DNA from 2 places in the Enterobacter sp. ECC-219 genome. Region 2 is predicted to be linked to the other one. Evidence: predicted binding sites of a transcription regulator. Region 2 holds the regulator's gene; the other holds the start of a gene.
What was found. Region 2 encodes CRP, which controls carbon source genes, mostly activating them, when cyclic AMP is high. Its sites were predicted from a motif close to ATGTGANNNNNNTCACAT; they were not measured.
Positions count from the first base shown of each region.

Region 1: the regulator CRP is predicted to act here: its motif matches at 3,124-3,141, upstream of V1603_RS03770 (PTS mannitol transporter subunit IICBA).

Region 1 covers NZ_CP143680.1:810,108-816,390, reverse strand. Annotated here, with positions in the region: gene V1603_RS03790 (hypothetical protein) at 1-541, shown strand, start outside; gene V1603_RS03785 (glutathione S-transferase) at 569-1,177, opposite strand; gene V1603_RS03780 (HlyD family secretion protein) at 1,268-2,404, opposite strand; gene V1603_RS03775 (DUF3302 domain-containing protein) at 2,407-2,763, opposite strand; gene V1603_RS03770 (PTS mannitol transporter subunit IICBA) at 3,400-5,307, shown strand; gene mtlD (mannitol-1-phosphate 5-dehydrogenase) at 5,411-6,283, shown strand, end outside.
Region 2 covers NZ_CP143680.1:208,266-214,548, forward strand. Annotated here, with positions in the region: gene V1603_RS01130 (hydrolase) at 1-211, shown strand, start outside; gene V1603_RS01135 (YheU family protein) at 208-426, shown strand; gene V1603_RS01140 (phosphoribulokinase) at 457-1,326, shown strand; gene V1603_RS01145 (OsmC family protein) at 1,393-1,797, opposite strand; gene crp (cAMP-activated global transcriptional regulator CRP) at 2,109-2,741, shown strand; gene V1603_RS01155 (YccS/YhfK family putative transporter) at 2,799-4,886, shown strand; gene V1603_RS01160 (aspartate aminotransferase family protein) at 4,883-6,103, opposite strand; gene pabA (aminodeoxychorismate synthase component 2) at 6,190-6,283, opposite strand, start outside.

The DNA of each region.
Region 1 (6,283 bases), 600 kb from region 2:
CCTTTCCAAACCTGTATGTATGGAAAAATCTGACTGTCAGCCATTTCCAGCGAGTTGGAACCCCACCGTTGGGCGAGGCTTGTCTGCTTATAATAAAGTTTTAGAAAAATATCCTAATGACTTTGTTTATGTGCATTCTGGCATGTTCCCATCCCTGTCTGACGACTCCATCGACACCACAATTTTCACCATGACCAGAAACTTTGAATATTTACGCGTAGAAATTTTCGCAGTAACAAAGTCTGGCGACCCTGACGTTACTAATGAATTTATGAAAAATTATGGTGCTGAGCCTATTGTATTTGAATATAGTCGCGCACAATTTGGTAACCCTGATTATTATATTGGTGCAGACTCTAACCACCTCACTCGCCCAATGGCAGGTAGTCTTCCCGAATTCCCTGACCATCTTGATAAAAATATCCAGGCGATGGATTTCTATATCAAATATCCAAAAGGTTTCCTGGGCGAAGTTGTCACCTCGGCTAAATTCTTTTATTTTTCAGACAAGCAAAAAGAAATTCTCTCGACTTGTAACTAATCTGCCCGGCTTAGCCGGGCAGCCGGGTTACGCTTTTGGTGGCTCGGTACGAGCGAAACTTTCGCGCTGAAAGAGCGTTTCTACCAGTTTCACCAGCAGCGGACGGTCCACGCACCAGCCAGGGGACACCCGGCGGAAGTTGAGATAGCCGATGGCGCAGGCGATGGCGATGGTTGCCAGGTTCAGGCTGTCGGTGTGGATCTTGCCCTCCCGGATAAGCTGTTCGCACATATCCAGACTGCGGCTGATTTTTTCCCGCTGGCGCAGCAATTCGTTTTCTGACTGCTGCGCGGCGGGACGCGCCTGCTCGCGTACGGAGGTGAGTGCCGCATCCATAATGCCATCGGCCAGGGCTTCAATTTGCTTCACCGCCAGCGCCGCTTTAGGGTCAGACGGCAGCATTGCCGGGGCAACGCCCAGCAGTTCGACATACTCCGCAATGATGGGGGAATCGAACCAGTATTCGCCCTCGTCCGTTACCAGCGCCGGAACTTTCCCCAGCGGGTTATACTGCGCGACGCCGTTTTCGGCGTTGTAGGGCTGCTCATTAACGAATTCAAATTCAATCCCTTTCTCCAGCAGGAGAATCGAGATTTTTCGCACGAAGGGACTGGTGTAGCTACCGATGAGTTTCATTGCCTGATCCTTGATGCCGGGAAAAAGTCAGTATGGATCAAGCGATGAAAAAAGGGCAGGTATGTGTGTCGCATTCCTGCCCCGGAAGGATTAGTGATCGAGATAGAGGTAGTGCATCCAGCTGGTCATACGCAGCAGCACTTTACGCATTACCGAGACGTGGGCGAAATGATCCGAATAGACCGCCACCTGGGCATAAATGCCGTCCGGCAAAGCATCGACGTCAGCGTTAGGCTCCAGCTCAATCAGCGCCTGTACGCCATCCGTACCCGGCGCGACGGTCAGTGCCTGCAACGCGCCCTGCGCCTGATACGACCCGCCCGGCACCACAGGCAGAACGCTGGTGAGCTTACCGGTGAACACCTGGCCCGGCAGCGCGTTAAACACCACTTCCGCTTCATCGCCCGGCTTCAGGCGCAGCAGCGAGTTCTGACGGAACTGGGCCACAATCTGACGCTTCTGTTCAGGAATGAAGACCATCACCGGGCGCAAAGGCAGCGCGGCGGCATAGGTTCCCGGACGAATCAGCACCTGGGTGATATAGCCGTTGCTCGGCGCGCGCACCACGGTCTGATCGAGGTTGTATTTCGCTTCAGCAAGCTGGGCGCGTAACGAGGCAATCTGCGACTGCTCGCCGTTCACCATGCTGTCCAGCTGGCTTTGAATCTGCGTCTGTTCAGCAACGGAACCTTTCACCATGGCATCCTGCGCCAGATAGTTCTGCCGCGCGTTATCAATATCGCTTTCAGAGAACGGATTCACCTTCGCCTGGCTGCCTTTCAGGTAGCGCTGATAATCTTTATACAGGCGATCGCGTTCAGCGGAGACGCGTGTTGTATTGGCAACCGCTTCCGACAGCTGCGCTTTCAGATTGTCGATATTGTGCGTCGCGGTCACCAGGTCTGCCTTCAGTCTGTCGACGCGCGCCTGATAGCGGCCCGGATCCAGTTTAAATAACACTTCGCCTTTTTTAATGAGCTGGTTATTTTTATCGGTCACTTCAGTCACCACCCCCGTGACCTGCGGCGTAATCGGAATGGAAATAACCGCTTTTTGCGCCGTAAAGGTATACGGATGGTTATAGTTCATTAGCAGAATAAGTCCGGCAACAATAAACACGCCTCCTAACGTCGCGGTAGCAAGCGTCCACTGGTTTACCGGAATACGGAATATTTTAAAGATTGCCCAGGCAAATGCCACATAGGTCAGAATAATCAACAGATCCATGATTAGCGCTCCAGCGTGTTTTTATCATCAGAGGGCTGAACCGCTGCCAGCTTGTGTTCTAACTCGGCCACGCGTTTGGCCAGCGCATCCATGCCCGGAACCTCATCCGCCCTGGTGATGTGGTTCTGCATACCCCAGCCGCGATCTTCGCGGTACAGGGTGGCCCAAATCCACAGGAACGGCCAGATGGCATGGAGCGTAAACAGGCTGATCCAGCCTGCCGTATGAATAGCATCGGCATGGGGATGATTGCGCTTTTTGGCCATATTATAGGGGATATCATGAATGGCGATGATTCCGTAAAAAAGAACCAGAAATACAAAAATCAACACGCCCAGAGCGAAATAGTTGAGAAACATATTCTCCTCACTTAAACAACGTCAACTCATTAAACTAATAAAACAGCACGCAGCCTAATTAATTTATTTTTAAATTTAAAAGGCACACTGATTATTTCAGAGCCGGGGAGTATCGTTTTTTATAATATCTCCATGCAAGTTTATAAGCGTGTCAAAATATATCCTGAATAATAATATACTCAACCTTACATAATGAGCGTAATTCAGGTTTTAGCTTTCCGCCATACTACATACGAAAAGTGTTTTTTTAGCTTTCCGTGTCACGGAAGGCCATCCTGACGCCGATCCCAGTCGGAGAAATCTGCATAAAAATATTTTGTGAAATCAGTCACAATCCAGAAACAAACTCACGAAACCAAAAAGAGATATACATCACAAAAATCCGTGGTTTTTGCTTCTTTTCTCGCCATCGTATTTTTTTTGCCCACTTATTTTGTGATTCAGATCACCATGAAGGGCGGCACACCCCCTGCATTTACGTGATGGGCATCACATAAATTTTCGCTGTCTGGACAGTTGAACGATTCAGTGCCAGATTTCACAGCATCAGAACAGGGCCCGGCTACCTCTGCCGCCGCACATTAACGATAAACCTCGGGCCGCAAGCCTAAGCGTAAACATAAGAAGGGGTGTTTTATGTCATCCGATTTCAAGATCAAAGTTCAAAGCTTTGGTCGTTTCCTCAGCAACATGGTGATGCCAAATATCGGCGCGTTTATCGCGTGGGGTATTATCACCGCATTGTTTATTCCGACAGGGTGGTTGCCTAACGAAACGCTGGCGAAACTTGTTGGCCCAATGATTACCTATCTCCTGCCGCTGCTCATCGGTTACACCGGTGGTCGTCTGGTGGGCGGTGACCGTGGTGGCGTAGTGGGTGCTATCACGACTATGGGTGTTATCGTCGGTGCGGATATGCCGATGTTCCTCGGTGCGATGATTGCCGGTCCTCTCGGCGGCTGGGCGATTAAGAAATTCGACGTCTGGGTTGATGGCAAGATCAAATCCGGCTTCGAAATGCTGGTGAACAACTTCTCTGCGGGCATCATCGGGATGATCCTCGCGATTCTGGCGTTCCTCGGCATTGGTCCTGCTGTTGAAGTGCTGTCCAAACTGCTGGCGGCGGGCGTTAACTTCATGGTGGCGCACGACATGCTGCCGCTGGCGTCTATCTTCGTTGAACCGGCGAAAATCCTGTTCCTGAACAACGCCATCAACCACGGTATCTTCTCGCCGCTGGGTATTCAGCAGTCTCACGATCTCGGCAAGTCCATCTTCTTCCTGATTGAAGCGAACCCGGGTCCGGGCATGGGCGTTCTGCTGGCGTACATGTTCTTTGGTCGCGGCAGCGCGAAGCAGTCTGCTGGCGGTGCGGCTATCATCCACTTCCTGGGCGGTATCCACGAAATTTACTTCCCGTACGTGCTGATGAACCCACGCCTGATCCTGGCCGTTATCCTCGGCGGTATGACCGGCGTGTTCACCCTGAGCGTGCTGGGCGGCGGCCTGGTCTCTCCTGCTTCTCCGGGCTCTATCCTGGCGGTGCTGGCGATGACCCCGAAAGGTGCGTACTTCGCGAACATCGCGGCGATCTGTGCCGCAATGGCGGTCTCCTTCGTGGTCTCTTCTATCCTGCTGAAAACCAGCAAAGTGAAAGAAGACGACGATATTGAAGCGGCAACCCGCCGTATGCACGACATGAAAGCCGAATCCAAAGGCGCAACCCCGCTGGCGGCTGGCGACGTCTCTAACGACCTGAGCCACGTGCGTAAAATCATCGTTGCCTGCGACGCCGGTATGGGTTCCAGCGCAATGGGTGCAGGCGTGCTGCGTAAGAAAGTGCAGGATGCGGGCCTGACCAACATCTCCGTGACCAACAGCGCCATTAACAGCCTGCCGCCGGACGTTGACCTGGTCATCACGCACCGCGACCTGACCGAACGCGCCATGCGTCAGGTGCCGCAGGCACAGCACATCTCGCTGACCAACTTCCTCGACAGCGGCCTGTACACCAGCCTGACCGAACGTCTGGTTGCCGCGCAGCGTCATGAAGATAATGAAGTGAAAGTGCGTACCAGCCTGCAGGACAGCTTTGACGAGAGCAATGCTCACCTGTTCAAGCTGGGCGCGGAGAACATCTTCCTCGGTCGTACCGCGGCCACTAAAGAAGAGGCGATTCGCTTTGCTGGTGAACAACTGGTGAAAGGCGGCTACGTTCAGCCAGAATACGTTGAAGCGATGCTGGAACGTGAAAAACTGACGCCGACCTACCTGGGTGAATCCATCGCGGTTCCGCACGGTACGGTTGAAGCGAAAGACCGCGTGCTGAAAACCGGCGTAGTGTTCTGTCAGTATCCTGACGGCGTGCGCTTCGGTGAAGAAGAGGACGACATCGCCCGTCTGGTGATTGGTATCGCCGCTCGCAATAACGAGCACATTCAGGTGATTACCAGCCTGACCAACGCGCTGGACGACGAAACCGTCATTGAGCGTCTGGCTAACACCACCAGCGTTGAAGAAGTTCTGGCCCTGCTCAACAAATAGCAGTCCCTCTTCCCTCTCCCCTTTGGGGAGAGGGCTAGGGTGAGGAGGTAAACGTTCCTCACCCCAGCCCTCTCGGGTAAAAACATTGATTAAGGTTAACACTATGAAAGCATTACATTTTGGTGCAGGTAACATCGGTCGTGGCTTTATCGGTAAACTGCTGGCAGACGCGGGCATTACCCTGACATTCGCCGATGTGAATCAGGTGGTTCTGGATGCCCTGAATGCCCGTCATAGCTATCAGGTCCATGTGGTGGGTGAAAATGAACAGGTTGAAACCGTCTCTGGCGTCAACGCGGTCAGCAGCATCGGCGATGACGTGATTGATCTGATCGCCAGCGTTGACCTGGTGACCACCGCTGTGGGCCCGGTCGTACTTGAGCGTATCGCTCCAGCAGTCGCGAAAGGCCTGGCAAAACGTAAGGCGCAGGGCAACGACGCTCCGCTGAACATCATCGCCTGCGAAAACATGGTGCGCGGTACCACGCAGCTGAAAGGTCACGTCATGGCGGCCGTGGCTGACGAAGATAAAGCCTGGGTTGACGCGCACGTTGGTTTTGTCGATTCCGCCGTGGACCGCATTGTTCCGCCGTCCGAATCCGCCACCCACGATCCGCTGGAAGTGACCGTAGAAACCTTCAGCGAGTGGATCGTCGATAAAACCCAGTTTAAGGGCACGCTGCCGACCATTCCGGGTATGGAATTAACCGATAACCTGATGGCATTTGTCGAACGCAAACTCTTCACGCTGAACACCGGGCATGCTATAACCGCGTACCTCGGAAAGTTGGCCGGTCATCAGACCATTCGTGATGCGATCCTCGATGAGCAGATCCGCGCGGTGGTAAAAGGGGCGATGGAAGAGAGCGGCGCGGTGCTGATCAAACGCTACGGTTTTGATGCTGATAAACACGCAGCATACATCCAGAAAATCCTCAGCCGCTTTGAAAACCCGTATCTGAAAGATGACGTTGAG
Region 2 (6,283 bases):
GCCGACGCTGATCATTCACGCCAAGGATGACCCGTTTATGGATCACCACTCGATCCCCGCGCAGGAATTCCTGCCCGACAACGTTCACTATCAGTTAACTGAACATGGCGGCCACGTTGGGTTTATCGGCGGCACGCTGCGCCGCCCGAAAATGTGGCTGGAGGCGCGTATTCCTGACTGGCTTACTCCTTACCTGGACGGTGCAAAATGATCATTCCCTGGCAAGATCTGGCTCCCGAAACGCTCGATAATCTGATTGAAAGCTTTGTATTACGCGAAGGCACCGATTATGGTGAACATGAGCGTTCGCTTGAGCAAAAGGTCAACGATGTTAAACGCCAGCTGAAAAGCGGCGACGTGGTGCTGGTGTGGTCAGAACTGCATGAGACGGTCAATATCATGCCCCGCAACGCGTTTCACGGCTGATCTTCCAACCTTTTCAGTCAGGGAGTTGCTATGTCTGCCAGACATCCCATTATTGCCGTTACGGGGTCGAGTGGTGCGGGAACCACCACCACCAGCCTCGCTTTTCGCAAGATTTTCGCCCAGCTGAATCTCCGTTCGGCGGAGGTCGAAGGCGACAGCTTTCACCGCTATACGCGTCCGGAGATGGACATGGCGATCCGCAAGGCGCGCGATCTGGGTAAACACATCAGCTACTTCGGCCCGGAAGCCAATGATTTCGGTCTGCTGGAGCAAACCTTCCGCGAATACGGGCAGAGCGGTACCGGGCAGTCCCGAAAGTATCTTCACACCTACGATGAAGCCGTACCCTGGAACCAGGTACCAGGCACCTTTACCCCCTGGCAACCGCTGCCGGAACCCACCGATGTATTATTTTATGAAGGATTGCACGGCGGCGTGGTTACGCCTCAGCACGACGTGGCGCGCCACGTGGATCTGCTGGTCGGGGTGGTCCCTATCGTTAACCTGGAGTGGATCCAGAAGCTAACGCGTGACATGAGCGAGCGCGGCCATTCGCGCGAGGCGGTGATGGACTCCGTGGTGCGCTCCATGGAAGACTACATCAATTACCTCACGCCACAGTTCTCCCGCACCCACATTAACTTCCAGCGCGTGCCGACGGTGGACACCTCCAATCCGTTCGCGGCGAAAAGCATCCCGTCGCTGGACGAGAGCTTTGTGGTGATCCACTTCCGCAATCTTGAAGGCATTGATTACCCCTGGCTGCTGGCGATGCTGCAGGGCTCGTTTATTTCGCACATGAATACGTTAGTGGTGCCGGGTGGAAAAATGGGGCTGGCAATGGAGCTCATCATGACGCCGCTGGTTCAGCGGTTGATGGAAGGGAAGCAGATCGCGTAAAGATGTTCCCTCTCCCCGTGGGAGAGGGTTAGGGTGAGGGCATCAACACGCACGATGCCCCGTGAATCACACCTCAATCACTTCATACGAATGCGTAATTTTTACCGCTTTCTCCAGCATTAGCGCCACAGAGCAGTACTTCTCCGCAGACAGGTCCACCGCGCGTGAAACCGCCGCGTCTTTCAGCGCTTTCCCGGTGACAACAAAGTGCAGATTAATGTGGGTGAACAGGCGTGGCGCCTCTTCGCGACGTTCTGAGGTGAGTTTAACCTCGCAATCCGTTACGTCATGACGACCTTTTTGCAGAATCGACACCACGTCAATCGCGCTGCATCCACCTGCCGCCATCAGCACCATTTCCATTGGGCTCGGCGCTTTATCGCCGGAGTTACCATCCATCAAAATCTGGTGTCCTGACGCGGACTCCCCCAGGAACGTTAAACCTTCAACCCACTTCACGCGCGCTTGCATATTCATTAACTCCAACGTTGCATTTTTGGTGACAGATTACGCGTGCGTTACATTTCTCGCAATGGAAGGCGACCTGCATCATGCTGAAGCGAGACACCAGGAGACACGCGGCGAAAGCTATGCTAAAACACTCAGGATGCTACAGTAATACATTGACGTTACACATGTATGCAGAGGACATCAAACTTTACTGGCTGCGAAACGTTACGACAGCCGACTTCCCAGGGTATGGGTAAGAATTCGATTGCAACCCCAGAGTCCGGATGCATCTGATGACTCTGGTGACAGCTTATAACAGAGGATAACAGCGCATGGTGCTTGGCAAACCGCAAACAGACCCGACTCTCGAATGGTTCTTGTCTCATTGCCACATTCATAAGTACCCATCGAAGAGCACGCTGATTCACCAGGGTGAAAAAGCGGAAACGTTGTATTACATCGTCAAAGGCTCGGTGGCAGTGCTGATCAAAGATGAGGAAGGGAAAGAGATGATCCTTTCTTATCTGAACCAGGGCGATTTTATCGGTGAACTGGGCCTGTTTGAAGAAGGCCAGGAACGTAGCGCCTGGGTTCGTGCAAAGACAGCATGTGAAGTGGCTGAAATTTCTTACAAGAAATTCCGTCAGCTGATTCAGGTAAACCCTGACATCCTGATGCGTCTTTCTTCCCAGATGGCGCGCCGTCTGCAGGTGACGTCAGAGAAAGTGGGTAACCTCGCCTTCCTGGACGTGACCGGCCGTATCGCGCAAACCCTGCTGAACCTGGCGAAACAGCCAGACGCTATGACCCACCCGGACGGCATGCAAATTAAAATTACCCGTCAGGAAATTGGTCAGATCGTTGGTTGCTCCCGTGAAACAGTGGGCCGTATTCTGAAAATGCTGGAAGATCAAAACCTGATCTCCGCCCACGGTAAAACCATCGTGGTTTACGGAACCCGTTAATCCTGCTTAAACGGCGTGCCATCGCGAGGTGTCACGCCGTTTTTGTCTCTTTTCCCCATGTGGCGCAGGCTGATCTATCACCCGGAAGTTAACTACGCACTGCGACAAACGCTGGTGTTGTGTCTTCCTGTGGCCGTGGGCCTGCTCCTAGGTCATCTTCAGCAGGGCCTGCTGTTTTCCCTCGTGCCCGCCTGCTGCAACATCGCCGGTCTGGACACGCCGCATAAGCGCTTTTTCAAACGCCTGATTATCGGTGGCTGCCTGTTTGCAGGCTGTAGCCTCGCGGTGCAGCTGTTACTGGCTCGCGATATTCCCCTGCCACTGATCCTGACCGTGCTGGCGATGACCCTCGGCGTCACGGCGGAAATCAGCTCGCTGCACGCTCGCCTGCTTCCAGCGTCACTCATTGCGGCCATCTTTACCCTGAGCCTCGCCGGGAATATGCCCGTGTGGGAGCCGCTGCTGATCTACGCCCTCGGCACGCTGTGGTACGGGCTGTTTAACTGGTTCTGGTTCTGGCTATGGCGAGAGCAGCCGCTGCGAGAATCTCTGAGCCTGCTCTACGTGCAGCTTGCGGATTACTGCGAAGCCAAATACACCCTGCTCACCCAGCATACCGATCCGGAAAAATCCTTACCGCCGCTGCTGACGCGCCAGCAAAAAGTGGTGGATTTGATAAGCCAGTGCTATCAGCAGCTGCATATGCTCGCCGCAAACAAGAACCACGAGTACAAACGGCTGCTGCGTACCTTCCAGGTGGGGCTGGACCTTCAGGAGCATATCTCCGTTAGCCTTCATCACCCGCAGGAGGTGCAAAAGCTGGTTGAGCGCAGCCATGCCGAAGCGGTGATTCGCTGGAACGCGCAGACCGTCTCCGCGCGCCTGCGGGTGCTGGCTGACGATATACTTTATCACCGCTACCCCACGCGCTTTAACATGGACAAACAGCTCGGCGCGCTGGAGAAAATTGCCCGTCAGCACCCGGAAAATCCGGTCGGCCAGTTTGCCGCCTGGCACTTCAGCCGCATCGCCCGCGTGCTGCGCACCCAGCGACCGCTTTATCCCCGCGACCTGATGGCGGATAAACAAAAACGTCTGCCGCTGCTGCCGGCGCTCAAAAGCTATCTTTCTCTTAAATCGTCCGCCCTGCGCAACGCCGCACGAATTAGCGTCATGCTCAGTATCGCCAGCCTGATGGGCATGGCGCTGCACCTGCCGAAACCCTACTGGATCTTAATGACCGTGCTGTTTGTCACCCAGAACGGCTATGGCGCCACGCGGGTGCGCATTCTGCACCGGGCGGGCGGCACGATGGCGGGGCTGATTATTGCAGGCGTGACGCTGCACTTTCACGTGCCCGAGGGCTATACCCTGGCGGGCATGCTGGCTATCACCCTGGTGAGCTATCTAATCATTCGCAAAAACTACGGCTGGGCGATGGTGGGCTTTACGGTAACGGCGGTATATACCCTGCAACTGCTTACGCTTAACGGCGAACAGTTCATCGTTGCCCGCCTGATCGACACGCTGATTGGCTGCCTGATCGCCTTTGGCGGTATGGTCTGGCTGTGGCCACAGTGGCAGAGCGGGCTGCTGAGGCAAAACGCCCACGACGCGCTGGAGGCCGATCAGCAGGCCATTCGTCTGATCCTGAGCGACGATCCGCAGCCTTCCCCGCTTGCCTACGAACGTATGAAGGTCAACCAGGCGCATAACGCCCTCTTTAACTCGCTGAATCAGGCGATGCAGGAGCCGGGCTTTAATTCACATTATCTGGCGGATATGAAGCTGTGGGTGACGCACAGCCAGTTTATCGTCGAGCATATCAACGCCATGACGACGCTGGCGCGCGAGCACACGATGCTGACGCCGGGTCTGGCGCAGCGCTATTTGCAGTCGTGTGAAATTGCGTTGCAGAGGTGTCAGCAGCGTCTGGAGTATGACGCGCCGGGCGAATCGGGCGACTCAAACATTCTGGAAGCGCCGGAGACGTTAACCTACGGGCCGATGAGCACGCTGGAGCAGCATTTGCAGCGTGTGCTGGGACATCTGAACACCATGCACACCATTTCGTCGGTGGCATGGCGTCAGCGCCCGCATCACGGGATTTGGTTAACGCGCCGGTTAAAGCGAACCGAGTATTAGCCTTTAACGAGCTTCGCGACCGCCGCGGCAAAGCGGGTTAACCCGTCTTCTATATCTTTTTCTTCCACCACCAGCGACGGCGCAAAGCGCATCACGTCCGGCCCCGCGTTGAGCACCATGACGCCTTCATGCGCGGCAGCGTGAAGGAAATCGCGCGCGCGGCCTTTGTACTGCGGCTTCAGCTCGGCGCCAATCAACAGCCCCATTCCGCGGATCTCGCTGAACACGTCGTACTGTTCATCAATCTTTTTCAGGTGTTTCACAAACAGCTCGCGTTTCGCGCTAACGCCGTTCAGCACTTCCGGCGTGTTGATGATGTCGAACGCGGCTCCCGCCACGGCGCTCGCCAGCGGGTTACCGCCGTAGGTGGAGCCGTGAGATCCGACGTGGAACGCGGAGGCGATCTCCTGCGTCGTCAGTACCGCACTCACCGGGAAACCACCGCCGAGCGCTTTGGCGCTGGTCAGAATATCCGGCGTCACGCCGTAGTGCATGTAAGCAAACAGGTCTCCGGTACGCCCCATCCCGCACTGTACCTCATCAAACACCAGCAGCGCCTGATGTTCGTCGCACAGCGCGCGCAGCCCTTTCAGGAACTCCGGGGTCGCCGCCGTCACGCCGCCTTCACCCTGAATCGGCTCCACCACTACCGCGCAGGTGTGGTCGTCCATCACCGCTTTCACCGCGTGCAGATCGTTAAACGGCACGTGGACGATGTCGGCCGGTTTTGGGCCAAAGCCGTCGGAATACTTCGGCTGGCCGCCAACGGAGACGGTAAAGAAAGAGCGTCCGTGGAAGGCGTTATGGAAGGCGATGATTTTGGTTTTGTAAGGACTGTGACGCGTTGTCGCGTAGTAGCGCGCCAGCTTGAAGGCGGTTTCGTTGGCCTCGGTGCCGGAGTTCATAAACAGCACGCGCTCGGCAAAGGTGGCATCAATGATCTTACGGCCCAGGCGCAGCGCCGGTTCGTTGGTGAACACGTTACTGGTGTGCCACAGGGTTTCGCCCTGGGTTTTCAGCGCCTCCACCAGCGCAGGATGGCAGTGACCCAGCGCCGTAACCGCAATACCGCCCGCGAAATCCACATACTCTTTGCCCTGCTGATCCCAGACGCGGCTGCCCTTCCCCTTCACCGGGATAAACTCAGCCGGTGCATAAATCGGCAGAATCACTTCATCGAATGTCGCGCGGGTAATTGCTGGTTGTTCAGTTGCCATGTCATGCCCATCCATTTTATGTCACATTGATTGTGAAAATATAATCACAAAATATGCATAAAAAATCACAGCAAGGCAACAGATATTCAGCGATTAAGGAAATTTGCCAGCAGCGCATGCCCCTGCTCGCTGAGGATACTTTCCGGGTGGAACTGTACGCCTTCGAGATCCCACTCGCGG